Regions from separate parts of the Bradyrhizobium sp. WU425 genome, predicted to be linked through region 3. Evidence: predicted binding sites of a transcription regulator. Region 3 holds the regulator's gene; each other region holds the start of a gene.
The links. Region 3 encodes HrcA, which represses chaperone genes, less so after heat shock. Its sites were predicted from a motif close to GTTAGCACTCNCNNNNNGNGAGTGCTAAC; they were not measured.
Positions count from the first base shown of each region.

Region 1 (8,080 bases), 3.1 Mb from region 3:
GGCCGCCACGGAGACGGTTCACGACCAGGGTGGCAAGCGCTTCGCCTTCGACGTCCTCGGCGACGATGACCAGCGGCTTGCCGGTCTGCACCACGGCCTCGAGCAGCGGCAGCAGCTCGTTCAGCGAGGAGAGCTTCTTCTCGTTGATGAGGATGTAGGCGTCGTCCATCTCAACGCGCATCTTGTCGGCGTTGGTGACGAAGTAGGGCGAGATGTAGCCGCGGTCGAACTGCATGCCCTCGACGACGTCGAGCTCGGTCTCAAGCGACTTGGCTTCCTCGACGGTGATGACACCCTCGTTGCCGACCTTCTTCATGGCGTCGGCGAGGAACTTGCCGATCTCCGCGTCGCCGTTGGCCGAGATGGTGCCGACCTGGGCGATCTCGTCGTTCGAGGTCACCTTCTTGGAGTTCTTGACGAGGTCCGCAACGACGGCTTCGACCGCGAGATCGATACCGCGCTTCAGATCCATCGGGTTCATGCCGGCGGCAACCGACTTGGCGCCTTCGCGTACGATCGCCTGGGCCAGCACGGTCGCGGTGGTGGTGCCGTCGCCGGCCGCGTCAGCGGACTTGGAGGCGACTTCGCGCACCATCTGCGCGCCCATGTTCTCGAACTTGTCCTCGAGCTCGATCTCCTTGGCGACGGTGACGCCGTCCTTGGTGATGCGGGGAGCGCCGAACGACTTGTCGAGCACGACGTTGCGGCCCTTCGGACCGAGCGTGACCTTCACCGCGTTGGCGAGAATGTCGACGCCGCGAAGCATCTTGTCGCGCGCATCGACCGAGAATTTGACTTCTTTAGCTGCCATCTGGATTTTTTCCTTAGGTGTTTAACTGGATAAGAGAGGGGCTCTTAGGCCGCCTTCTTCTTGGAAGCGGGGACGTCGAGGACGCCCATGATGTCGCTTTCCTTCATGATCAGCAGGTCGACGTTGTCGATCTTGACCTCGGTGCCGGACCACTTACCGAACAGCACGCGGTCGCCGACCTTCAGGTCGATCGGGATCAGCTTGCCAGCTTCGTCGCGGCCACCCGGGCCGACGGCGACGATCTCGCCCTGCGAGGGCTTTTCCTTCGCCGTGTCGGGAATGATGATGCCGCCAGCGGTCTTCTCTTCTGCGTCGATGCGCTTGACCACGACGCGGTCGTGAAGCGGACGGAAATTCATGCAGTTCTCCTAAGCTTTTGCACGATTTGGGAATTTTGGGTTGTTAGCAGTCTGCGCCAGCGAGTGCCAGCGCAGGCACAACTGAGATAAGGCAGGATTTTGGCGGGAGCAAGGGCTTGTAGCAGAAAAATAGCACTCGGAGGCGCCGCCTGCCAAAATCTCTTTCCATCGTTAATCGCGCTCGGCGCAGTATTAGCACGGAGCTAGATCTGCTGCTAACGCATTGAATTTCAACAGCTTGTTAAACTTTTGGGCTTGAGATGGATTGTCAGTTTGCGTCACATTTCTCTTATGTGAGCGCATCAGCAGCGGGTGGCTCTTAAGGCGCACCGGAAAGCCACTCCTTGAATGCGCTCCTGCAAAGGAGGTTGGCATGGGCTTGCGGAGTAGAGCCGTTTCGGACGATTTCCGGAAACAGCTGCTGGGTTACGGAATGACGACGGCGCAGATTCTCTACCGGATGCCGGATCATCCCTCGCTGCTCCAGACTTACGTCTGGCAGGACTACGACATGTTTCCGAAATTTCCGGCGCTGAAGGATTTTCTGGCGTTCTGGCAGGAAAAGCTCGACGGACCGCTTCACTCGGTGACAGTGGCGCATTCCAAGCTGATCAAGCCGGCCGAGTTGCGCGCGGTGGACGGAGTATTCCGGCTGCATTGAAGGGCGGAGCTGTAGGGTGGGTTAGCGTCAGTGTAACCCCCCATGCTTCAACGCTTGCGCAAAGAAGTGGTGGGTACGTTAGCGCTAACCCACCCTGCGATTTCGCATTCTGTGCTAGCCTCTCCCCATAACAACAGGGGAGGCCGCCCATGGCCAAGAAAGCAAAATCGCGCAGCGCATCGCAAGCCGCGGTGAAGAAGCGTAGCGGGGCCAAACCCGCAGCACGATCCACGGCGCGCACGGCGGTGAAGGCAAAAGCCCCCACGACAACGGCAAAGTCATCCGTCAAGAAACCGGCGCGGCCCAAGCAGCGCATTGCGATCAGCCATCACCGCGAGGAAGACTTCAAAGCCGACGGTCTGCGTACCTACGCGAAATATCGCGACCTCGGCATCGCCGCCGCCAGCCATGGCCTCGCGCAGGCGCACGTGATCCGGCTGCAAGGCCCCTGCAATCCGGACGAAGTGTCGAAGCTGCACTTTCACGACGTCGAATTCCAGATGGTCTACGTGCTCAAGGGCTGGGTGAAGACCTATATGGACGGAGAGGGCGAGACGCTGATGAAAGAAGGTAGCGCCTGGACCCAGCCGCCGAAGATCAAGCACATGATCCTGGACTATTCGGACGACGTCGAGCTGCTGGAGGTGATCCTGCCGGCGGAGTTCAGGACTGTGGAGTTGAAGGCGTAGGCGAGGCGGAGATCAGCCGCCGTCGTTGCAATAGCGTTTCCACATCGCGCGATAGGCATCGTCCACCGCTTGCACGTATGAGATTGGGTTGCCGGCGGCGGCAGCCCTGATCTGTCCGGGCAGTTCGCCGCGCAACTTATCGAGCTCGCCGATCTGCAACCCACGGCTCGCTGCGATTTCGACATAGGCCTCATCGCTGTCCGCGACCCACTCCGGCAGGCCCAGCGCGGTGAGGATGGAGCCGGCAGCACGGCTCGGCAGGCTGTGACCGAGCTTCGCCACCACCGGCACGCCCATCTGCAAGGCTTCCCACGTGCTGACGCCGCCATTCTGCGGGAATGGGTCGAGGCCAATATCGACGCGATTGAACGTTACCAGATGTTCGTCTCGCGACGTGGCTCCGAGCAGATCGACGCATTCGGCCGGCAACTGGCAAGCGGCAAACCGCGCCAGCAGATTGTCGCGGACCAGCTGAGCGTCCAGTGCAGTATCCTTGATCAGCAGTCGCGAACCCGGCACCCGCTCGAGAATCCTAGACCAGACTTCCACCGCCTCGTTCGAAATCTTGCTGATGCGGTTGAAGACACCGAATGTGATGAAGCCGTTCGCGAGCGCCGGCGTCGGCGCCCGCGCAATCCCGGGTGGCAGCGGCGCCAGCGTCACAAAGCACGGCAGGTCAACGATGGTCTCCGCAAACAGATGCCGAACCGCGGCAGGAATCGCGACCGGGTCCGAGAATAGATAATCGATGGTTGGCAACCCGGTCCCGGTACCATGGCCCCAGCCATGCGCCTGAATAGGTGCCGGTTTGCGCGCAAACACACCGAGGCGGTTTCCGCTGGTGTGGCCGGACAGATCGATCAGGATATCGACGCCGTCGGCGCGGATCTGAGCGGCGAGGCGATCGTCGGACCATTGCGAGGCGTCGCGCCAGCGATCGGCGATCCCCTGAAATTCGCTGGTCGTCGCATCCGTTTTCGGTGAACAAGCGTAGCACACGATCTCGAACTGTGCCCGATCATGGTGCTGCAGGACCGGCTTGAAAATGAACGCCGCTGAATGTGTGTGAAAATCCGACGAGACATAACCCAGCACCAGACGGCGATCCGGATCGCGGCTGTTCTCATGCGATCCCGCCGCTGCTGAGGCGATCTTCGCACCGATCTGCTCCCACCATACATGTCGCGCTTGCTGATGCTGCGCAACGCTGGCGTCGGCCATGAAATCGAGGGTGAATATCTTGCTGGAGATCGTGCTCTGATCAGGCTCGATGTCGAGAGCTCTGTCGAAACTGGCGAGGGCTTCGTCGACCCGGCCAAGTGCCGCGAGACATTGGCCGAGCAGGCTGTGGGCCTGAGAGAAGCCGGGATCGGCCGCGAGAGCCTTCTCGCAATCGGACAATGCTTCGGCAACTTGCCGGGTCAGGAGCAAGATACTGGCCCGCCAGAGCCATCCATTCGCGTCGTCGGGTGCGAGGGCGATTGCGCGATTGCAATCCGCCATGGCTTCGTCAAATCGCTGAAGCTCCCGCAATGCAACGGCGCGGGTCGACAGCGCCGAGGCGTAGTCAGGCTTGATCGATAGCGCGCGGTTTAAGCTTGCGATCGCTTCGTCATAGGCGCGCACACGGCAGAGCGCCCAACCCCGGCCGTTATGGGCTTCGGAAAGTCTTCCGTCGATTGCGAGCGCCTTGTCGTAGCTCTCGAGCGCTTCCTGATAAAGTTCAAGGGCCGCGCTTGCGTTGCCGAGATTGGACAGGGCCAAGGCGTAGTTGGGTCGAAGGGCGAGGGCCTTCCGATAGCTCTCGCGGGCCTCATTGTGACGTTTCAGCCCGTTGAGCGCGACGCCCAGGCTCATATGGGCTTCGGCAGATCGCGGATCCAAGGCCACCGCTCGGCTCAGCAAAACTTGCGCCTGCCGATAGTTTTTGGCTTCAGACTCCAAAGCGCCCAGCAAATGCAGCGCGATGAATTGGTTGGGCGCAAGCTCCAGGAGTTCGCGATAGGCCGTCTTGGCCTCGGGGAGAAGTCCCGCCTTGTGGAGCTGGAGGGCGCGCGCGAGCAGCGGCCCTAGCTCGGCTTTTTGCCGTTTCTGAAGCCGGGCATTTTGAAATGCCCGCTGGCCTGCGCTGTTGCTCATGAATCAATTCCAGCCGAATCTCCTGAAGAGATTAACATGGAAGGATTGTCGCGATTGCGCTGCGCCCCCTCGGAGCTACGAGGGCGCCAGCCTCACACAAGCTTCACGTCAACACCCCCACCACTGCTCCCATCAGACACGTCGTCAGCGTTCCCGACACGATGGACTTCAGCCCGAGCGCGTTGATTTCCTCGCGCCGTTCCGGCGCCATCACGCCGAGACCGCCGATCATGATGCCGAGGCTGGCGAAATTGGCGAAGCCGCACATCGCATAGAGCATGATCAGGCGCGAGCGCGGATCGAGCGTGCCGGGCGGCAGCTTCGAGAAGTCGACATAGGCGATCAGCTCGTTCAGCACGGTTTTCGTGCCCATCAGGCTGCCGGCGGTGATCGCCTGATCCCACGGCAATCCCATGAGCCAGCACACCGGCGCCATCACGAGGCCGAGCAGGCGCTGCAACGAGATCGCAGCGCCGCCGACATCAGGCAGCAGGCCGAGGATCGCATTGACGAGATAGACCAGCGCCACCAGCACCAGCAGCATGGCGACGATGTTGATCAGCAGCTCGATCCCCGCGCCCGTCCCTTTCACGATCGCGTCCATCGTGCTGGAGACCTCCATCTCGGGAGCCTCCAGCGCGCCGCCGGTGCGCTTGTCGGATGTCTCCGGCACCATGATGAGGCTGACCAGGATCGCGGCCGGGGCACCCAGCACCGAGGCGATGACGAAATGGGCGGCTGCGTCGGGAATGAGGGGAGCAAGGAGCGTCGCATACAGCACCAGCACCGTGCCGGCGATGCCGGCCATGCCGCCGGTCATCACCAGGAACAACTCGCTGCGGGTCATTTGCGCGAGATAAGGCCGCACGAACAGCGGCGCCTCGACCATGCCGAGAAAGATGTTGGCGGCGGTCGAGAGTCCGACCGCGCCGCCGACGCCGAGCGTCCGCTCCAGCAGCCAGGCCATGCCGCGCACGACCGGCGGCAGCACGCGCCAATAGAACAAGAGCGTCGTCAGCACGCTCATGACCAGCACGATCGGCAGCGCCTGGAACGCCAGGACGAAATCGGCACCCGGTGCTTTCAGGTCGAAGGGCAGGGGACCGCCGCCGACATAGCCGAACACGAAGGAGGAGCCGGCGCGCGAGGCCGCCGAGATCGCGCCCACCGCGTCGTTGATGGCACCGAACGCGCGCGCGACGACGGGCACCTTCAGGAGAACAATCGCGGTGACGAAGGTGGCGACGAGGCCGATCGCCGCCTGGCGCAGCGAGGCCGCGCGGCGATTCTCGCTCAGGACCAAGGCGATCAACAGCAATGCGAAAACGCCGAGTGCCGATTGCAGCCGCAGCATGATGTCCCCAAACCCCGATGATTATGGCCACCCCTGCGTTGCAAACGCAATGCCGGGAGATTGTCGAAGCGTCTCGCTGTTGACAAGCAGGTCCGCGTCAGCCACGCGGAGCACGTCGACATCAGGAGCCGGATAGCCCGAGCGTGACCGAAGAGGCGATGCCAGACCAGCCCATATCGGCAAACCCGCCGGTCAGTGCCCGCGCGCTCCTCTCCCATCGCGCCTTTCTGTTCTTTCTGCTCTCGCGCAGCCTGTCGCGTTTCTCCAGCCAGATTGCGGCGGTCGCGATCGGCTGGCAGATCTACGATCTCACCGGCTCGGCCTTCGATCTCGGCATGGTCGGCCTCGTGCAATTCCTGCCCACGGCGCTGCTGGTGTTCATCGCCGGCCATGCCGCCGACCGCTACGAGCGCAAGCGCGTGGTCCAGCTCTGCCAACTCGTGGAAGCAGCGACCGCGCTCTATCTCGGCGTCATCACCTATCTCGGCTTGGTCAGCGAAGTTCAGATTTTCGTGGCCACCTTCGTGCTCGGCATTGCCGGCGCGTTCGAGAGCCCGACCACCGCGGCGCTGCTGCCGGCGATCGCGCCGCAGGGCTCGCTCCAGCGCGCCACCGCCGTCTCCAGCGGTGCGGCGCAGGTCGCGACCATTACCGGTCCGGCGCTAGGCGGTTTTGCCTACGCGGTTGCGCCGCATCTCGCCTACGCGGTGATGGTGCTGTTCTGGATCTTCGGGATGATCCTGACCGGCTTCATCCGGCCGCGCCCGCAGGCGATCGCCAAGGACATGGCGGGCGCCGACAATATCTTCGCCGGCGTCCGCTTCATCCGCGGCAATCCCGCGATCCTCGGCACTATCTCGCTCGATCTGTTCGCGGTCCTGTTCGGCGGCGTCACCGCGCTTCTGCCGATCTATGCCCGAGATATCCTCCAGACCGGTCCGATGGGGCTCGGGATCCTGCGCGCCGCGCCCGCGGTCGGCGCGCTGCTGATGACTATGGTGCTGGCCCGTCACGCCATTTCGCGGCATGTGGGCCTGCGCATGTTTCAGGCAGTGATCGTGTTCGGCGTCGCAACGATCGTGTTCGCGCTGTCGTCCTGGATGTGGCTCTCGGTGCTCGCGCTCGCCGTTCTCGGCGCGGCCGATACGATCAGCGTCGTGATCCGCTTCTCGCTGGTGCAGCTCGCGACGCCCGACGAGATGCGTGGCCGGGTCGGTGCGGTGAACTTCCTCTTCATCAACGCCTCCAACCAACTCGGCCAGTTCGAGAGCGGGGTGGCCGCCGCACTGTTCGGCGCCATGCCGGCAGCCGTGCTGGGCGGCGTCTGCACGGTCGCGGTGGCGCTGTTGTGGATGCAGCTGTTCCCGAGCCTGCGGCAGGTGGAGAGGCTGGAGTAGGAGAAGGTCTCGTGTCCCGGACGCGGTGCAGCGCGCAAGCGGTGCGCCGCTGAGCCGGGACCCATGTTGTCGCAAGCAACGTCGGAGAGTGATGGGCCTCGGCTCAGCAGCGCGTCATTTCATGCCGCGCAGCACCCGGGGCACGTGATTAGCAGTCCGGATTGCTTCGTTTTGCTCGCAATGACGACTGCGGAAATACCGTAGATGAATCAATAGGGCGCCTACTGTGCATGGGGTTGTTTTCGCGTTTTTTGATTCAGCCCCGTCCCACGAACGGCATCTTGGTTGCCATGACGGTCATGGTCAGCACGTTGGCATCGAGGGGCAGGCCGGCCATGTAGGCGACGGCATCGCCGACCGCCTTCGCATCCATGCGCGGCTCCTGCTTCGACGTGCCGTCGGGCTGCAGCACGCCGGGACCGTTGACCATGCGGTCGGTCATGGGCGTTGCGGCATTGCCGATGTCGACTTGGCCGACCGCGATGTCGTACATGCGCCCGTCCAGGTTGGACGCCTTGGTGAGGCCGGTGATGGCGTGCTTGGTCGAGGTATAGGCCGCCGAGAATGGCCGCGGCGCATGCGCCGAGATCGAGCCGTTGTTGATGATTCGGCCGCCGCGCGGGGTCTGGTCCTTCATGATGCGGAAGGCGTGCTGGGTGCACAGGAACGG
Region 1 covers NZ_CP088089.1:3,258,335-3,266,414, forward strand. Annotated here, with positions in the region: gene groL (chaperonin GroEL) at 1-811, opposite strand, end outside; gene BcanWU425_RS15550 (co-chaperone GroES) at 856-1,170, opposite strand; gene BcanWU425_RS15555 (usg protein) at 1,544-1,831, shown strand; gene BcanWU425_RS15560 (cupin domain-containing protein) at 1,981-2,520, shown strand; gene BcanWU425_RS15565 (O-linked N-acetylglucosamine transferase, SPINDLY family protein) at 2,533-4,659, opposite strand; gene BcanWU425_RS15570 (NupC/NupG family nucleoside CNT transporter) at 4,763-6,013, opposite strand; gene BcanWU425_RS15575 (MFS transporter) at 6,172-7,410, shown strand; gene BcanWU425_RS15580 (SDR family oxidoreductase) at 7,667-8,080, opposite strand, start outside.
Region 1: a site for HrcA is predicted at 1,213-1,241, ahead of BcanWU425_RS15550 (co-chaperone GroES). Genes of this name have one in related genera too.

Region 2 (8,080 bases), 1.2 Mb from region 3:
GCCAATCGGCGGCGGGAATGCGGATGGTGCGGTCCATCTCGGTCATGCCCGCGGTCCAGCCCGCGGCGGTCACGCCGGGCGTCGCCTTGAATTTCGCCAGCAGCGCGCCGGCGCGCTCCGGATCGACCGACATATTGATGGTCTGCTCGCCCGCGCGTAGCGCGTCGCAGCCGACGGTGAGACTCGCCAGCGTCACCTCGACGTCCTGGCCCTTCAGGCTCTTCAGGAACTCGGTCGCGGCATCCAGCTTGACCTTGACCGCGATCGCTTCCGGCGAGACGTCGGTGAAATCCTTTGGTTGGGGCGTGATGCCGTCGTCGGAGGTCTGGTTGTCGAGGAATTCCTTCTCGCTGAGATCGGAATTGTCGGGCGAGGTGACCTCGGTCACGGTCTGGCCAATGCTGATCTGGCCGCGGAATTCGAACGTGTCTCCGGCCTCTTTGCGCAGCAGCTTGACTGTGACCGGCGCCTTCGCGCCGAGGCTCTGCGTCGTACCCGTCAGGTTCTGGCCCGCGACCTGGAGATTGACGACGAAGCGGTCCTTGCGGTCGGAATTCTTCGCGACGGGATAACAAACGTCGAGCACGGCTGCGGTGACGGCCTTGCCCTGGCGTGTCTCCTTCAGGATCACGTCGGCATTGCCGTCCATCAGCCCGTCGATCGAGGTGAAATAGCGCGTCTCGACGCCGCCGGGCGCCGTGGCCTTCGGCGCCAGCTTCATCTGGGCGGACGCGACCTCAGGCGAAACTGCAAGCAGAGCCGCCAGAACGGCCGTGGAGCAAAACACAAGCGCGCGCATCGACGAAATCCCTGAGGCAATGGGGCATGACTCGGAAAGTGTGAAGCGGTTTTCCGTTGAGATCAGGCCCAAACAATTCGAATCGGCGTCACCGTAGTGGGTTTTGGCTGCCGGTTGAATTGGAAAGCACGGGTCATGATCGGCAAAAAAGAAGGCCGCCCGGAGGCGGCCTTCGCAACACTGCAATGGAACGGACGGCTTAGAAGCCGCCCATACCGCCACCGGCCGGCATGCCGGAAGCGGCTTCCTTCTTCGGCGACTCCGCGACCATGGCCTCGGTGGTCACCAGCAGGCCGGCGATCGAGGCGGCGTCCTGGAGTGCGGTGCGCACCACCTTGGCGGGGTCGATGATGCCCTTCTCGACCATGTCGACATACTCCTCGGTCTGGGCGTCGAAGCCGAAGGTCTCGGACCTGTTCTCCAGGATCTTGCCGACGACGATCGAGCCTTCCACGCCCGCGTTCTCGGAGATTTGGCGGATCGGGGCTTCCAGTGCCTTCAGCACGATGTTGATGCCGGCCTGGACGTCGGCATTGGCGTTGGTCAGACGGCCGACCGCCTTCTTGGCGCGGAGCAGCGCGACGCCGCCGCCGGGGACGATGCCTTCCTGCACCGCGGCGCGAGTGGCGTTGAGCGCATCCTCGACGCGGTCCTTCTTCTCCTTGACCTCGATCTCGGTGGCACCGCCGACGCGGATCACCGCGACGCCGCCTGCGAGCTTGGCGAGGCGCTCCTGGAGCTTCTCACGGTCGTAATCCGAGGTGGTTTCCTCGATCTGGGCCTTGATCTGGCCGACGCGGGCCTCGATCTCGGGCTTCTTGCCGGCGCCCTTGACGATCGTGGTGTTCTCCTTGTCGATCACAACCTTGCCCGCGCGCCCAAGCATCTTCACCGTCACGCTCTCGAGCTTCATGCCGAGGTCTTCGGAGATCAGCTGGCCGCCGGTGAGGATCGCGAGGTCCTCGAGCATGGCCTTGCGGCGGTCGCCGAAGCCCGGCGCCTTGACGGCGGCGACCTTCAGGCCGCCACGGAGGCGGTTGACGACCAGGGTGGCCAGCGCCTCGCCCTCGACGTCCTCGGCGATGATGACGAGCGGCTTGCCCGACTGCACCACGGCTTCCAGCACGGGCAGCATGGCCTGCAGGCCGGACAGCTTCTTCTCGTGCAGGAGGATGTAAGCGTCCTCGAGCTCGGCCGTCATCTTCTCGGGGTTGGTGACGAAGTAGGGGCTGAGATAGCCGCGGTCGAACTTCATGCCCTCGACGATGTCCACCTCGGTATCGAGTGACTTGTTCTCCTCGACGGTGATGACGCCCTCGTTGCCGACCTTCTGCATCGCCTGCGCGATCATCTTGCCGATGGCGGCATCGCCGTTGGCCGAGATGGTGCCGACCTGGGCGACCTCGGAGGAGGCGGCGACCGGCTTGGCGCGCTTCTCGATGTCCTTGACGACGGCCGCGACCGCGATGTCGATGCCGCGCTTGAGGTCCATCGGGTTCATGCCGGCGGCAACCGACTTGGCGCCTTCGCGGACGATGGACTGGGCCAGCACGGTCGCGGTGGTGGTGCCGTCGCCGGCGAGGTCGTTGGTCTTGGAGGCGACCTCACGCACCATCTGGGCGCCCATGTTCTCGAACTTGTCCTCTAGCTCGATCTCCTTGGCGACGGTGACGCCGTCCTTGGTGATGCGGGGCGCGCCGAACGACTTCTCGATGAGCACGTTGCGGCCTTTCGGGCCGAGCGTCACCTTGACGGCGTTGGCGAGAATATCGACGCCGCGCAGCATGCGTTCGCGCGCGTCTCCGGAAAACTTGACGTCTTTGGCAGCCATGGTCTGCAATTCCTCTTCTTCGTGATGTGTCTTGCTTATTGGGTCGCCTCATTCCGGGGTCCGCGATCGAACCCGGCGGAATGATGCATGCCCGGATCGAGTGACCCGGGCATGCATTCAGCGGCCGTTCAGGCGTCTGGCCTTAGGCCATCACGCCCATAATGTCCGACTCCTTCATGATCAGGAGCTCATCGTTGTCGATCTTGACCTCGGTGCCCGACCACTTGCCAAACAGCACACGGTCGCCGACCTTGAGGTCGATCGGGATCAGCTTGCCGGCCTCGTCGCGGCCACCGGGGCCGACGGCGACGACTTCGCCCTGGGACGGCTTTTCCTTGGCCGTGTCCGGAATGATGATGCCGCCCTTGGTCTTTGACTCGGCGTCGATACGTTTGACCACGACACGGTCATGCAGCGGACGAAATTTGGATTTAGTCATGACGTTTCCCTTTGGAGGCTCGCTTCGGAAGGAGAGGAAGTGGGCGGGCGGCGCTTCCGTCCACCCTTCCCGAGGATCGATCGGCGCGCGTTAGCAATCCATCTTTCAGAGTGCTAATGGTGCGCCCGGGAATATGGCTTGGCCGCGATCCTGTCAAGCAAAGGTGGTTAAGCGATTGGTGAGACGGATATAGGATGGTGACATTGGAAACTTGTTCGGGGTGCCGGCGTATTAAAGGACGTCATTGCTCCGGCAGCGGTTTTGCGCTTGGCTGCGTAAGGGGTGCGGCCATGGTTTTGTCCGGGGGAATGCCATGATCAGTTCAGCTCACGCGCGCACGGTCGCCAATCTGGCGGCGGCTTCTTGCCTGGCGCTGCTGCTTGGTGCCTGCGGCGGCGGCATGAGCCTGCCGTCCTTTTCTTCGTCCTCACCGCCCCCCGAGGCCGAGCCCGGCACCGGTCCGGAAATGCCCGCGTCGATCCGCGCCGACGAGATCGTCGGGCGCTGGGGCCTCGCCTCATTCCAGAACCCGGCCGACCGCGCCCGCACCGAGGCTGCCGCCCGGGCCCAATGCAAAAATCCTTACGTGATCACCGCCGGCTCCTCCGGCGGCGTGATCATGCATCTGGCGGACCAGGCAACACCGCAGGAACTGCGGCTGAAGGGTTCGCCCAGCGGCAAGAATTATATTGGGCCGGCGGGTCCGACGCCCGGCGAGCAGGACCGCGAAATCGTCTCCTTCGACGGCCGCGTCCTCATCACCCGCTTCATCGACAAGGACGCCGCCACCCGCTACGGCAACATGGTCTACGTCCGCTGCGCGCCGAGGGCGTAGTCTCTATCCTTCGTCATGCCCCGCGACCCGGCTACGCCAAGGCTTCGCCGGGGTTGAGGTCCAGGGGCGCCGAAGCTTTAGCGTAGGCGGCAGGCGGGGCATCCAGTACGCCGCAGCTTCTCGGCTCAATCATTGCCGTCTCTGGAATACTGGATCGTCCGCCTGCGCGGACGATGACAGCAGGGGACGATAGACAACAAAAAAACGCCGGCTTGCGCCGGCGTTCGTTATTCAGAGCGTCGCGTCCGTTCAGTCGAACAGCGCGTCGATGTCGTCCTGCGAGGCGTGGCCGACGTCGCCGGCGAGCTTCGGGCCGTTGAGAAGCTTGTCGTCATCGCTGCGAGTGTCGACCTGCGGCACGACGTGAGACTTGATCGCGTCGACACCGCCCCAGATTTCCATCATGGAATTGATGTGCTGCTCGATGAACTTCATCGTGCTCATGACCTTGCTGATGCGCTGGCCGGTCAGGTCCTGGAAGTTGCAGGCTTCGAAGATCGAGATGACGCGTTCCTGGATATCGTCGGCGAGCCGCTTCTGCTGATCGGCCGATTGCACCTTGGCCATCGCGCTGGCCGCCTGGTCGATCGACTCGGCGGCTTCGAGGATCTGCTGGGTCGCCTGTTCGGTGCCGCCGACGACCGCGCCGAGCTCGCCATTGACCTTGGCCATTTCGCCGCCGTCGAAGCTCTTGCCATGCAGTGTCGCGATCTCGCGCTTGGTGCGGTCGATGGCGTCGTGGATGAGGTCGAGCTCGACCTTCAGCTTCTCGCACTGCTCGATCTGCGCCCGGTAAGTATCGAGCATGGTACGGGCTTCGGAGAGCTCGTGGGCGGTGGAGGCGTCGATCGCCGCCATGGCGGCGCTGCCGGACAACGGCGCGGTGCCCTTCGCCATCTGCGTGCGGATCGCACGCAGCTCGGCCATGATCTCGCTATGCATCGGCGCAGCCTCCTCAATCATTTCGGGGCTGGGCATCTCGCCGACAATAGCCTCCTCGACACGAAAACGTTTGCGGTGAATAGCCATCAAGAACTCCCCCCACCTCACTCACGCGTCTTTGTAGGCAGAAGCGATTTAACACGAAGTTCACAGCCGGAACTGTCGTGCGGCTGCGCGCGACGGCGTGCAAACGGGCGATTAACCATGCGTGCACGGCGTTCATCGAAAATAAACGCTGATCGCCAAATTGCGCCGTTGCCGACGATGTGGTGAATCGAAATGGCGTTTCCGTTTACCAAACAAAACAGCTTTTGCTCTTTATTGACCACGTCGCGGATGCGGATCAGCCATCACCTCGCCACGACGCATGTGATCTAGACGAAACAGTACAGAGTACGTCGATGTTCAAGAAAATGTCTGTTGCGCTGCTTGGCAGCGCTTGCACCTTCATTGCCGGCGTCAACAGCGCCAGCGCCTTCGACAATAGCGTGCCGAACGATCCGCCCGCGGTGCTGTACCAGCCGCAGGTGCCGCCTGCGCCCGTGCGCGTCGCCTCCAACATGGGCGGTGGCTTCATCGAGTTCATATTTGGCGACGGGCCCGGTCGCGGTCCGGCCTACGCTCCGCAGCAGCCGGTGTATCAGCAGCAGCCAGGTTATTATGACCAGCGCCGCCTGCCGCCGATGGGCGAACCGCAGATGCAGGGCGCAAGTCTCCAGCAGGAGGCGGTCGATCCGCGGCAGCGTCAGTTTGACCCGAGATTCGAGAAACAACTCGTTGACTATAGCGGCAACGAAAGCGCCGGCACGATCGTGGTCGATACGCCGAACAAATTCCTCTACCTCGTCGAGGGCAACGGCCGCGCGATGCGCTACGGTATCGGCGTCGGCCGCCCCGGCTTCACCTGGTCGGGCGTGAAGTCGATCACGGCCAAGCGCGAATGGCCGGCCTGGACGCCGCCGGCGGAAATGATCGCGCGCCGTCCTGACCTGCCGAGGCATATGGAAGGCGGCCCCGAAAATCCGCTCGGTGCGCGCGCGATGTATCTCGGCTCGACGCTCTACCGTATCCACGGCTCCAACGAGCCTTGGACCATCGGTACCAACGTCTCCTCGGGCTGCATTCGCATGCGCAACGAGGACGTCATCGATCTCTACGGCCGCGTCAACGTCGGCACCAAGGTCGTGGTGATGTAGGCGCATAGCGCTCGGAACCAAAAACGGCCGCCTCATCGGCGGCCGTTCTCGTTTGGAGCAAGGATAAGAAGCGTCAGGCGTAATCGCTGCCGCCATCGTCGCCGCCGCCGAAATCGCTGTCGTCGGCGAGGTCGACATTATCGATGCCATTGTCGTTCTGATCGTTGTAATTCTGGTCGTCGTTCGAAGCGTGGTCGGCGAAGCCCTGCCGGGAAGCATCACCGCGGTTCGAGCCGATGTCATCGAGGCCGGCATCGCGCGCGAGCGAGCCGCCGGACTGATCGCTGCCGGTCCAGGGGCTGCGATCGCCCAGAGCATTGGTGTCGCCGAAGGCCTGCTGATGCGATCCGCCCATCATGCCGCGGATGCTGGAGAGCAGCAGCGAGCCGCCGACGACGCCGGCCGCGGCGGCCGCCGCCGTGCCGAGGAACGAGCCACCGCCACCGCCGATCGGCGGCGCACCATAGCCCTGACCCGGTCCTTGGCCGTAGGCCTGTCCGTACGGTGGTTGGCCATAGCCCGGCTGTGGCTGCTGCATCGCCTGGCCGCTGTTCCAGACCGGCCGCGAGTCACGCGGCGGTACGTTCGGAACCGAGCCGCGCGACGGACCCCCGCCGAATAGCGTGTCGCGCATGGTGTCCAGGAAACCGCCGGACTGCGCCTGCTCGGGCGCCTGCGCCGCCTCCAGCTCCTGGATGCGATTGTGAGCACGCTTCAACGCCTCGTCCTGCAACAGCACGGTCTGCACCAGCGCATAGATGGCGCCGGGCGCCTTGCGCAGGCCGTCGGAGATCGCGGCGATCGCGTCGGGATCGCGCGGTGCATTTTCCAGTTTCGAAAGCCGGTCGAAAAGCTCGTCGACGAGCTGGCGTTCCTGCGGCGTCATGGTCAGTCTCCCTCGCGCAAAACAAGCGCGAGGCAGATGTAGGGTTCCATTGTGGCCCCAACAGTGCCGGCTGGATTAAATTTCGGTATGCGACAAGCTGCCCGCGGGCGGCTTTCTCGCAAACTTGGCCGGTTTTACCGCAGCGTGACGCCGCTGTCCGTCAGCAGGCGTGCAAAGGCATCGCCGGCGAGATAGGCGTGCTCGCGTTCGCGGACATCCGTCATCGGGTCGAGCCCGGTGAGAATTTCGTCGACGAAGCCGGGATGACACATGATGAGGCCGCCATCCGGCAGGCCTCCGAGAAATTGCCGCATCAGCTCGCCGAAATCGGCCGCCCGCGTGAAATCATAGGCGCCGGCGAAACCGGGATTGAAGCTGAGGCCCGCGCTGCCGGCACGGCGGCGGAATTGCGCGCTGAGAATGTCGAGCACCATGGCTTTCGGTGAGGCCAGCCGCTGCATCAGCGGCAGGTCGCGGCCGCCCTGGCGCACCCAGGCTTTTGGCGCGACTTCGCTCACCGCATCGATAAAGCCGTCGCGCACCTGCGGGTAGAGCTGCACATGCTGATGGCCGTCGACGAAGTCAGGCGCGCGTCCGAACGCTTTCGCGAAGGCTGCCAGCTGCGCCTTGACCTCGTTGCGAAAGAACTCGCGGTCGAGCCTTCGGGCAAGACCCGCGCGCAGCAGCTTCGGAAACGGGAGAAACATGTCGCCGTCGAGCGGACGGAAATGCATGGTGAGCGGCCGGAACGGTGCCGACAACGTCACGTGCAATCCGATCGCGCAGCGTGGGCTCGCTTGCGCTGCCGCCTGGAGCGCCTCGATCTCGCTGCGCTCGACCGCAGGTCCCACCATCATCACCGAGGTAGCGTTGAGACGGCCGCGTTCGATCAGGTCGCGGATGGCGCGATTGACGCCCGGGCTGATGCCGTAATCGTCGGCGCAGAGCCAGATCCGCCGCAGCGGCGCGGCCGCGCTCATTCGGCCGCCGTCCTCTTCGCGGCGTCCAAGCTTGAAGCGTCCTGGGCCTTCTCGGTTTCGAAATGCTTTTCACTGTGCTCGGCGACGAAGTAGATCGGGCGCGCCTTCAGCTCGGAGAGGATCTTGCCGATATATTCGCCGACGATGCCGATCATGATGAGCTGCACGCCGC
Region 2 covers NZ_CP088089.1:1,408,091-1,416,170, forward strand. Annotated here, with positions in the region: gene BcanWU425_RS06705 (hypothetical protein) at 1-799, opposite strand, end outside; gene groL (chaperonin GroEL) at 999-2,630, opposite strand; gene BcanWU425_RS06715 (co-chaperone GroES) at 2,773-3,069, opposite strand; gene BcanWU425_RS06720 (hypothetical protein) at 3,383-3,904, shown strand; gene BcanWU425_RS06725 (protein phosphatase CheZ) at 4,154-4,933, opposite strand; gene BcanWU425_RS06730 (L,D-transpeptidase) at 5,248-6,042, shown strand; gene BcanWU425_RS06735 (DUF2076 domain-containing protein) at 6,116-6,928, opposite strand; gene BcanWU425_RS06740 (ChbG/HpnK family deacetylase) at 7,063-7,908, opposite strand; gene BcanWU425_RS06745 (glycosyltransferase family 2 protein) at 7,905-8,080, opposite strand, start outside.
Region 2: a site for HrcA is predicted at 3,159-3,187, ahead of BcanWU425_RS06715 (co-chaperone GroES). Genes of this name have one in related genera too.

Region 3 (8,080 bases):
CTTCGAGGTCTATGTGGTGGAAGACGCCTGCCGCGGCATCGACAATCAGGGTTCGCTGGCAAAAGCCTGGGCCGACATGGCCAAGGCCGGCGTGAAGCGGATTCAGTCCGCGGATATCGCGGCGAGCGCGTAGGCCCGGTCAAAAAACTGCAAGACCCTCAGCCTGAGGAGCGCGCTTCTTCGCGCGCGTCTCGAAGGATGCAGGCCGCGCTGCAGCAGCGCGGCCTGCATGGTTCGAGACGGCGCTGACGCGCCTCCTCGCCATGAGGATCGACTTAGTTGGCCGCGCCGTTCGGCTCGTTGCTGTTGGCAGCGGGCGCAGCCTTGGCGCCGCCCTTGGCGACACCGACCAAGGCGGGACGCAGCACGCGCTCGCCGATGGTGTAGCCGGCCTGCATGACCTGGACGACCGTGCCTGCGGGCACCGACGCATCGGGCACCTCGAACATCGCCTGCTGGAAGTTCGGGTCGAACTTCTGGCCCGAGGGGTCGAACTTCTTCACGCCGTGTTTTTCCAGCGCGCTGAGCAGCGAGCGCTCAGTCAGCTCGACGCCCTCGATCAGCGAGGCGAGGCCTGCATCGGCCGCCGCACGGGCTTCGGCCGGAACGGCATCGAGCGCGCGCTGCAGGTTGTCGGCGATGTCGAGCACGTCGCGGGCAAAGCCGGTGATGCCGTAGAGGCGGGCATCCGCGACCTCCTTGGTGGTCCGCTTGCGCAAATTCTCCATTTCGGCCAGCGTCCGCAGCATGCGGTCGCGCGCCTCGGCGACTTCCTTCTGCAGAAGCTCGACGGAGCCGGGCTCGGGATCGTCGGGCATGATGTAGGGTTTTGACACCACGGGCTCGCCGGCCGCAGCACTCGTGTCTTCGGGTTGCCGGTCTCGATCGGTCATCGGCTCTCTTTTCGCATTCGTCTCAGGGGATTTCTGGCCCGGATATCGTGCTTCGGGCGGCGAAAATCAAGCGCCCGTGATCGGCCCGGCCGCCGGTCAGCCCCCCAGGAGCCGGCTGACGATGCGGGCAGCGTAGTCCACGGTGGGGATCACGCGGGCATAATTCAGCCGCGTCGGCCCGATCACGCCCAAAACGCCGACGATATGGCCGGCGGCGTCCCGATAGGGCGAGATGATGGTGGACGAACCCGACAGCGAGAACAGCTTGTTCTCACTGCCGATGAAGATCCGCACGCCTTCCGCGGTTTCGGCCCGGCCGAGCAGGTCGATCACGCCGCGCTTGGTCTCGAGATCGTCGAACAGCAGGCGAACGCGCTCGAGATCCTCCAGCGCATGCAAATCCTCGAGCAGATTGGCGTGGCCGCGGACGATGAGCTGGCGATCCTCGTTCTCGCCGCCGGACCAGCTGGCGATGCCGGCCGAGATCACCTTGTGCGTCAGCTGATCGAGCTCGGTGCGCGCCTCTCCGAGCGCGGTCTCGAGCTCCAGCCGCGCCTCGGCCAGGGTCCGGCCCCGAATGCGGGCATTGAGGAAGTTGCCGGCTTCGGTCAACGCCGAGGATGGAACTCCCGGCGGCAGCGTCAACACGCGATTTTCGACCTGCCCGTCCTCGCCGACCAGGATCACCAATGCCTTTTCCGGTTCCAAGCGGACGAATTCGATATGTTTCAGCCGCGCATTGGATTTCGGCGTCAGCACGACCGCGGCCGCGCGGGTCAGGCCGGAGAGCCGCGTCAATGCCTCCTCGAGCGCAGCCTCCACCGATTGCGCGTGGCCGACGGAGGTCAACTGGCTCTGGATCGCCTGCCGTTCACTGTCATTGAGGTCGCCGACCTGCATCAGGGCATCGACGAAGAACCGCAGGCCGAGTTCCGTCGGCAATCGGCCGGCGGAGGTGTGCGGGGCGTAGATCAGGCCGAGCTGTTCCAGATCGGCCATGACGTTGCGGACCGAGGCGGGCGACAGCGGCATGGCAATCAGGCGCGAAATATTGCGCGAGCCCACCGGCTCCCCGGTCGCGAGATAGCTTTCGACGATTTGACGAAAGATGTCGCGGGAACGCTCGTTGAGCTGGGCGAGGCCCGCGCGCGGCGCGATCAGATGGATCGGATCGTGATGGGCCACAGACGGTAACTCCTCTAAGACACAGGTAATTTGTCTATCCCGGATGCTTCTGACAAGCGTGGCGTTGGCGGATTGGAAATCGGGGGTGAAGAAGGCCTCGATCTTCCCCCTTGCCGCCCACCCTCACCCCCCTACAAGCACCGCCAACAGCCCTTTTCCGAGAGTTTTGGAGGATTTCCCATGCGGCCAAGCCGCCGTGCGCCCGACGAATTGCGCCCCGTGACGCTGGAGCGCGGCGTGGTCAAATATGCGGAAGGCTCGTGCCTGGTGAAATTCGGCGACACCCACGTGCTGGTCACCGCCACGCTGGAAGACCGCCTGCCGCCATGGCTGAAGGGCCAGGGCCGCGGCTGGGTCACCGCCGAATACGGCATGCTGCCGCGCGCGACCTCGGAACGCACCCGCCGCGAGGCCTCCGCCGGAAAGCAGAGCGGCCGCACCGTCGAAATCCAGCGCCTGATCGGCCGCTCGCTTCGCACCATCATCAATCTCGAAGCGCTCGGTGAGCGCCAGATCACGGTCGATTGCGACGTGCTCCAGGCCGACGGCGGCACCCGCACCGCCTCGATCACCGGTGCCTGGGTCGCGCTCGCCGATTGCGTCAGCTGGATGAAGGCGCGCAACATGGTCAAGGCCAATGTGTTGCGCGACAACGTCGCCGCGATCTCCTGCGGCATCTACAAGGGCACGCCCGTGCTCGACCTCGACTATGCCGAGGACTCCGAAGCCGACACCGACGCCAATTTCGTCATGACCGGCGATGGCCGCATCATCGAGGTCCAGGGCACCGCGGAACGCGAGCCATTCACGGAAGCCGAGTTCCTGGCGTTGATGGCGCTGGCGCGCAAGGGCGTCGCGCGTCTCGTGGACTTGCAGAAACTGGCGGTAGCGTAGTCAATAGCCCGATGCACCGCCGAATCACCGGAAAGCTGGTTATCGCGACCCATAATCCCGGCAAGCTCGCCGAGATGAAGGAGCTACTCGCGCCTTACGGCATCGAAGCAGTGTCGGCCGGCGAGCTCGGCCTTCCCGAGCCGGAAGAAACCGGAAACGATTTCCGCAGCAATGCCGCGATCAAGGCGATCGCGGCGGCGCAGGCAACGAAGCTGCCGTCTTTCGCCGATGATTCCGGCATCGTGGTCGACGCGCTCGACGGCGCGCCCGGCATCTACTCGGCGCGCTGGGCCGGCCCGAACAAGGATTTTGCCGCAGCGATGGCGCAGATCGAGCGTCTGTTGCAGGAGCGCGGCGCGACCACGCCGGCCAAACGCAAGGCGCACTTCGTTTCCGCGCTCTGCGTTGCATGGCCCGACGATCATCTCGAAGAGGTCGAGGGGCGCGTCGACGGCACGCTGGTGTGGCCGCCGCGCGGCACCGCCGGCTTCGGCTACGACCCGATGTTTTTGCCCGACGGCCATAGCCGCACCTTCGGCGAGATGGAGAGCATCGAGAAGCACGGCCTGCCGCCGCTCGGTCTCGGCCTGTCGCATCGTGCCCGCGCCTTCGTGAAACTGGCGGAGATCTGCCTTGAGCCGCGCTAAGGAAGCCTTCGGCGTCTACGTGCACTGGCCGTTCTGCCTGTCGAAGTGCCCCTATTGCGACTTCAACAGCCACGTTCGCCACGCCCCGATCGACGAGCCGCGGTTTGCGTCAGCATTCGCGCGCGAAATCGCTGCGACCGCCGAGCGCGCGCCCGGACGCGAAGTCACCTCGATCTTTCTCGGCGGCGGTACGCCCTCGCTCATGCAGCCTGCAACCGTCGGCGCTGTGCTCGACGCCATCGGCAAGCACTGGACCGTGGCGAAAGACGTCGAAGTCACGCTGGAGGCAAACCCGACCAGCGTCGAGGCTACGCGCTTCGCCGGCTATCGCGCCGCCGGCGTCAACCGCGTCTCGCTCGGCGTGCAGGCGCTCGACGATGCCTCGCTGAAAGCGCTCGGCCGCATGCACAGCGCGCGCGAGGCCCTCGATGCCGTCGCTATCGCGCGCCGCTCGTTCGATCGCTATTCGTTCGACCTGATCTACGCCCGTCCCGACCAGACGCCCGCGATGTGGGCCGATGAATTGCGTCTCGCGATCGGCGAGGCGGCCGAGCATCTGTCGCTCTATCAATTGACGATCGAAGAAGGCACGCCGTTCTTCGGCCTACATCAAGCCGGCAAGCTGAAGACGCCGGATGAAGCGGTCGCACGCGCGCTCTACGACGTCACGCAGGAGACCTGCGACAGGCTCGGCCTGCCCGCCTACGAGATTTCAAATCACGCGCGGCGCGGCGCCGAGTGCCGGCACAATCTGGTCTACTGGCGCGGCGAAGAATATGCCGGCATCGGCCCCGGCGCCCATGGCCGCCTCGACATCGACGGTATCAGGCACGCGACCGCCACCGAGAAGCGCCCCGAAGCCTGGCTGATGCGGGTCGAGACCAACGGCCACGGCGTCGTCACCGACGATCTCCTCAACAGCGAAGAGCGCGCCGACGAATTCCTGCTTATGGGATTGCGCCTCGCCGAGGGCATCGACCCCGAGCGTTACAAAGCGCTCTCCGGCCGCTCACTCGATCCCAAGCGCATCACGCTGCTGAGCGAAGAAGGTGCAATCACGGTGGATGCAACGGGACGGCTGCGCGTGACGAGCAGCGGTTTTCCGGTGCTGGACGCGGTGGTCGCGGATCTCGCGGCGTAAAGTCTCTCCATCGTCGTCCTGGCGAAAGCCAGGACGACGTCGAGGAAACAGCTACGCCCCAAAGCTCTTCGGCGAGCCCGCGACCGCAACGCCGCCGCCGGTCGTGACCTTCATCACCGCCAAGCCCCGCTCATTGGTGCCGTCGGCGCGAAAGCGGAACAGGCCGTCGATGCCGGCAAAGCCGGAGGGATTGGTGAGCACGTCCGACGAAAAGCGCGTCGTGCCCTGCGTACGCGCCAGCGCGGCCACCAGGGCGACCGCATCATAGGCAAGCGTGGCGGTGCGCACGGGCTCGGCGCCATATTTGGTGCGATAGCGGCCGGAGAAGGCGCGGAAGCCGGCCGGGTCCGGCGCGGCGTAGAGGCCGCCTTGCAAGTTGGAGCTGGCATAGACGCGCGGACTGTCCCACAGGCCGGTGCCGAGCAGCTGGATATTGCGCAGATTCGCACCCGCCGCGCTCATCGCATCGGCGACCGAGACGACGGCGTCGCCATCATCGGCGATGAACAGCGCATCGGCGCTGCCGAGCTGCTGCGCCACGGTCCGGGCCGGCGTGGCGCGATCGGCGCCGTATTTCTCGAACGCGACGATGCGCCCTCCGCGGCGCGGCACCGCCGCCTTCACCGCGGCCTCGACCACATTGCCATAGGCATTGTCGGGCACGAGCACGGCGACGGAGCGCTTCCCGATGCTGGCGGAATATTCGACGATGCGGTTGACGTCGGACTCCGGCAGGAAGCTCAGCAGATAGACACCGCGGCCGGCGATGCTGGAATCGGTCGAGAACGCCATCACCGGGATGCCGCGCGTGCGCGCGATCTGCGCCACCGCAGGCACCGACTGCGCGAATAGCGGCCCCAGGATGATCTCGGCGCCCTCATCGACCGCCTGCTGCGCACTGGCCTGCGCGCCCTGCGGGCTGCCATTGTCGTCCTTGATCAGGAGCTGGATGTTGGGATTCTGGAACTCGGCCAGCGCCATCTCGGCGGCGTTGCGCATCGACTGCGCGGCAAGGCCGGCATTGCCAGATGCCGACAACGGCAGGATCACGGCAACCTTCACCCCGCCGGTGCCGGCGGTCGTCGCCTGTTGCGGCGGGCCGGCCGGCTGGGCCGGAGGCGGGGAGGAACTGCTGAACGGATTGGAGAACTGGCTCAGGCTCTGCTGCACGCCGGCGCAGGCCGACAGCAGCGGCGCGCCGAGCAACAGACCGAGCGCGCTTCGCCGCGTCGCCCCTGACATCAGGGGCCCCTGAACGGGAGACTCCTCCGAAAAGGAGGATCTGGGATCACGTGGGCCCGTCATGACAGTTTCTCTTCCGACCGACCGTCGCCAGCCGGTCACGACATTCTTTCCACGACACCGGCCATGGATTCAGGCATATTGTCGGCAAATAGTTAACTCAAACAAAAGGATAATGCCCGCTTAACGCGGCTTCCTCTCAAGTTCTGGCTAGCTGTCCGCCGTCCGTCACCCAGCATCAAGGCGGCGTTTCCGCCGCGAATATGGCGCTGACGCTTCATTCCCTGGGGAATGTGATGCCGAATGGATCACATTCCAGTCCTGCCTCGCCCCTTGCCTCGCCCAGGCACGATCTTTTTCCGGGGACCGGTTCCCAGCCCCGGGGATCATGCCTAAGTTCGTCTGATTATGCGCGCAAAGCCGTCCCCGACAAACACACCTGAGACGACGGAGGCCGCCTCGCGCGGTTTCTCCGTCGACGCCCATCGCCTTGTCGCGCCGAAGGCCGCGCCTGGCCTGCACCTGGTCGCGACCCCCATCGGCAATCTCGGTGACATCACGCTGCGGGCGCTGCAGACCCTCGCCGGGGTCGATGTCATCGCCTGCGAGGACACCCGCATCACGCGGCGTCTGACCGAGCGCTACGACATCTCCGCGCAGCTCAAGCAATACCACGAGCACAACGCGGAAGCGGCCCGTCCGAAGATCCTGGAGCGGCTTTCGCAGGGTGGTTCGATCGCGCTGGTGTCGGATGCCGGCACGCCGTTGATCTCGGACCCCGGCTACAAGCTGGTGCGCGAGGTCTGCGCCGCCGGCCACGCGGTCTACGCGCTGCCCGGCCCGTCCTCGGTGCTGGCGGCGCTATCGGTCGCAGCGCTGCCGACCGACCGCTTCTTCTTCGAAGGCTTTCTGCCTTCGAAATCCGCCGCGCGAAAGTCGCGCCTGGCCGAGCTTGCGCGCATCGATGCGACGCTGGTGATGTTCGATTCCGGCAACCGCGTGCAGGACACGCTCGCCGAGCTCGCCGAGATCATGGGGACCCGGGAAGCCGCGATCTGCCGCGAGCTGACCAAACTGCACGAGCAGATTTCGCGCGCGACGCTGCGTGAGCTGGCGCGCGATGCCGATACGCTGGAGACGCGCGGCGAATTCGTGCTGGTGATCGCTCCACCTGCGGCGGATGCCGGGATGCTGACATCGGACGCGCTCGACGACCTTCTGCGCGAGCAGCTCGCCGCGAACAGCGTCAAGGATGCGGTGGCGCATGCGGTCGCGCTCTCGGGCCGGCCGCGCCGCGAGGTCTATGCCCGCGCGCTCGAGCTTGCCAAAGATCTGCGGGGCGGCGATGGCGAAGAATGAGGCCCCGGCGGAACCGAAAATCGCCTCGCCCGAGCGCGTCGCCGCGTTTCGCACCGGCATCTCCGCGGAAAGCCGCGCCGCGGCCTATCTCATGGCCAAGGGCTACCGCATCCTCGCCAAACGTTACCGCACGCCGCATGGCGAGATCGACATCGTGGCGCGCCGCCGCAATTTGATCGCCTTCGTCGAGGTCAAGGCGCGCGCGACGCTGGACGACGCCGCCTTCGCCGTGACGCCGCGCCAGCAGCAGCGCATCATCGATGCCGCGCAAGGCTGGCTCGTCGCGCATCCCGAGCATGCGGAATTTGAGATGCGATTCGATGCCATGCTGATTGCGCCGAAACGACTTCCACGCCATGTGTTGGCGGCATTCGACGCCTCGACCTGAAAGGCAGACCATGAAACTGAACGTCGCCGTCCAGATGGACCCCATCGCCCGCATCAACATCAAGGGCGATTCCACCTTTGCGCTGCTCCTGGAGGCGCAGAAGCGCGGCCATGGTCTGTCCTATTACACGCCCGACAAGCTCTCGATGGTCGGCGAGGAGATCGTCGCTCCGGTTCAGCTGCTCACCGTGCGCGACGAGCCCGGCAATCATTTCACCCTGGGCGAACCCAGGCGCGAGGCGCTCAACAGCTTCGACGTGGTGTTGCTGCGCCAGGATCCGCCGTTCGACCTCGCCTACATCACCTCGACGCACCTTCTCGAACGCATCCAT
Region 3 covers NZ_CP088089.1:171,745-179,824, forward strand. Annotated here, with positions in the region: gene pncA (bifunctional nicotinamidase/pyrazinamidase) at 1-133, shown strand, start outside; gene grpE (nucleotide exchange factor GrpE) at 276-893, opposite strand; gene hrcA (heat-inducible transcriptional repressor HrcA) at 990-2,078, opposite strand; gene rph (ribonuclease PH) at 2,259-2,972, shown strand; gene rdgB (RdgB/HAM1 family non-canonical purine NTP pyrophosphatase) at 2,984-3,619, shown strand; gene hemW (radical SAM family heme chaperone HemW) at 3,606-4,760, shown strand; gene BcanWU425_RS00810 (penicillin-binding protein activator) at 4,812-6,065, opposite strand; gene rsmI (16S rRNA (cytidine(1402)-2'-O)-methyltransferase) at 6,411-7,361, shown strand; gene BcanWU425_RS00820 (YraN family protein) at 7,348-7,749, shown strand; gene gshB (glutathione synthase) at 7,760-8,080, shown strand, end outside.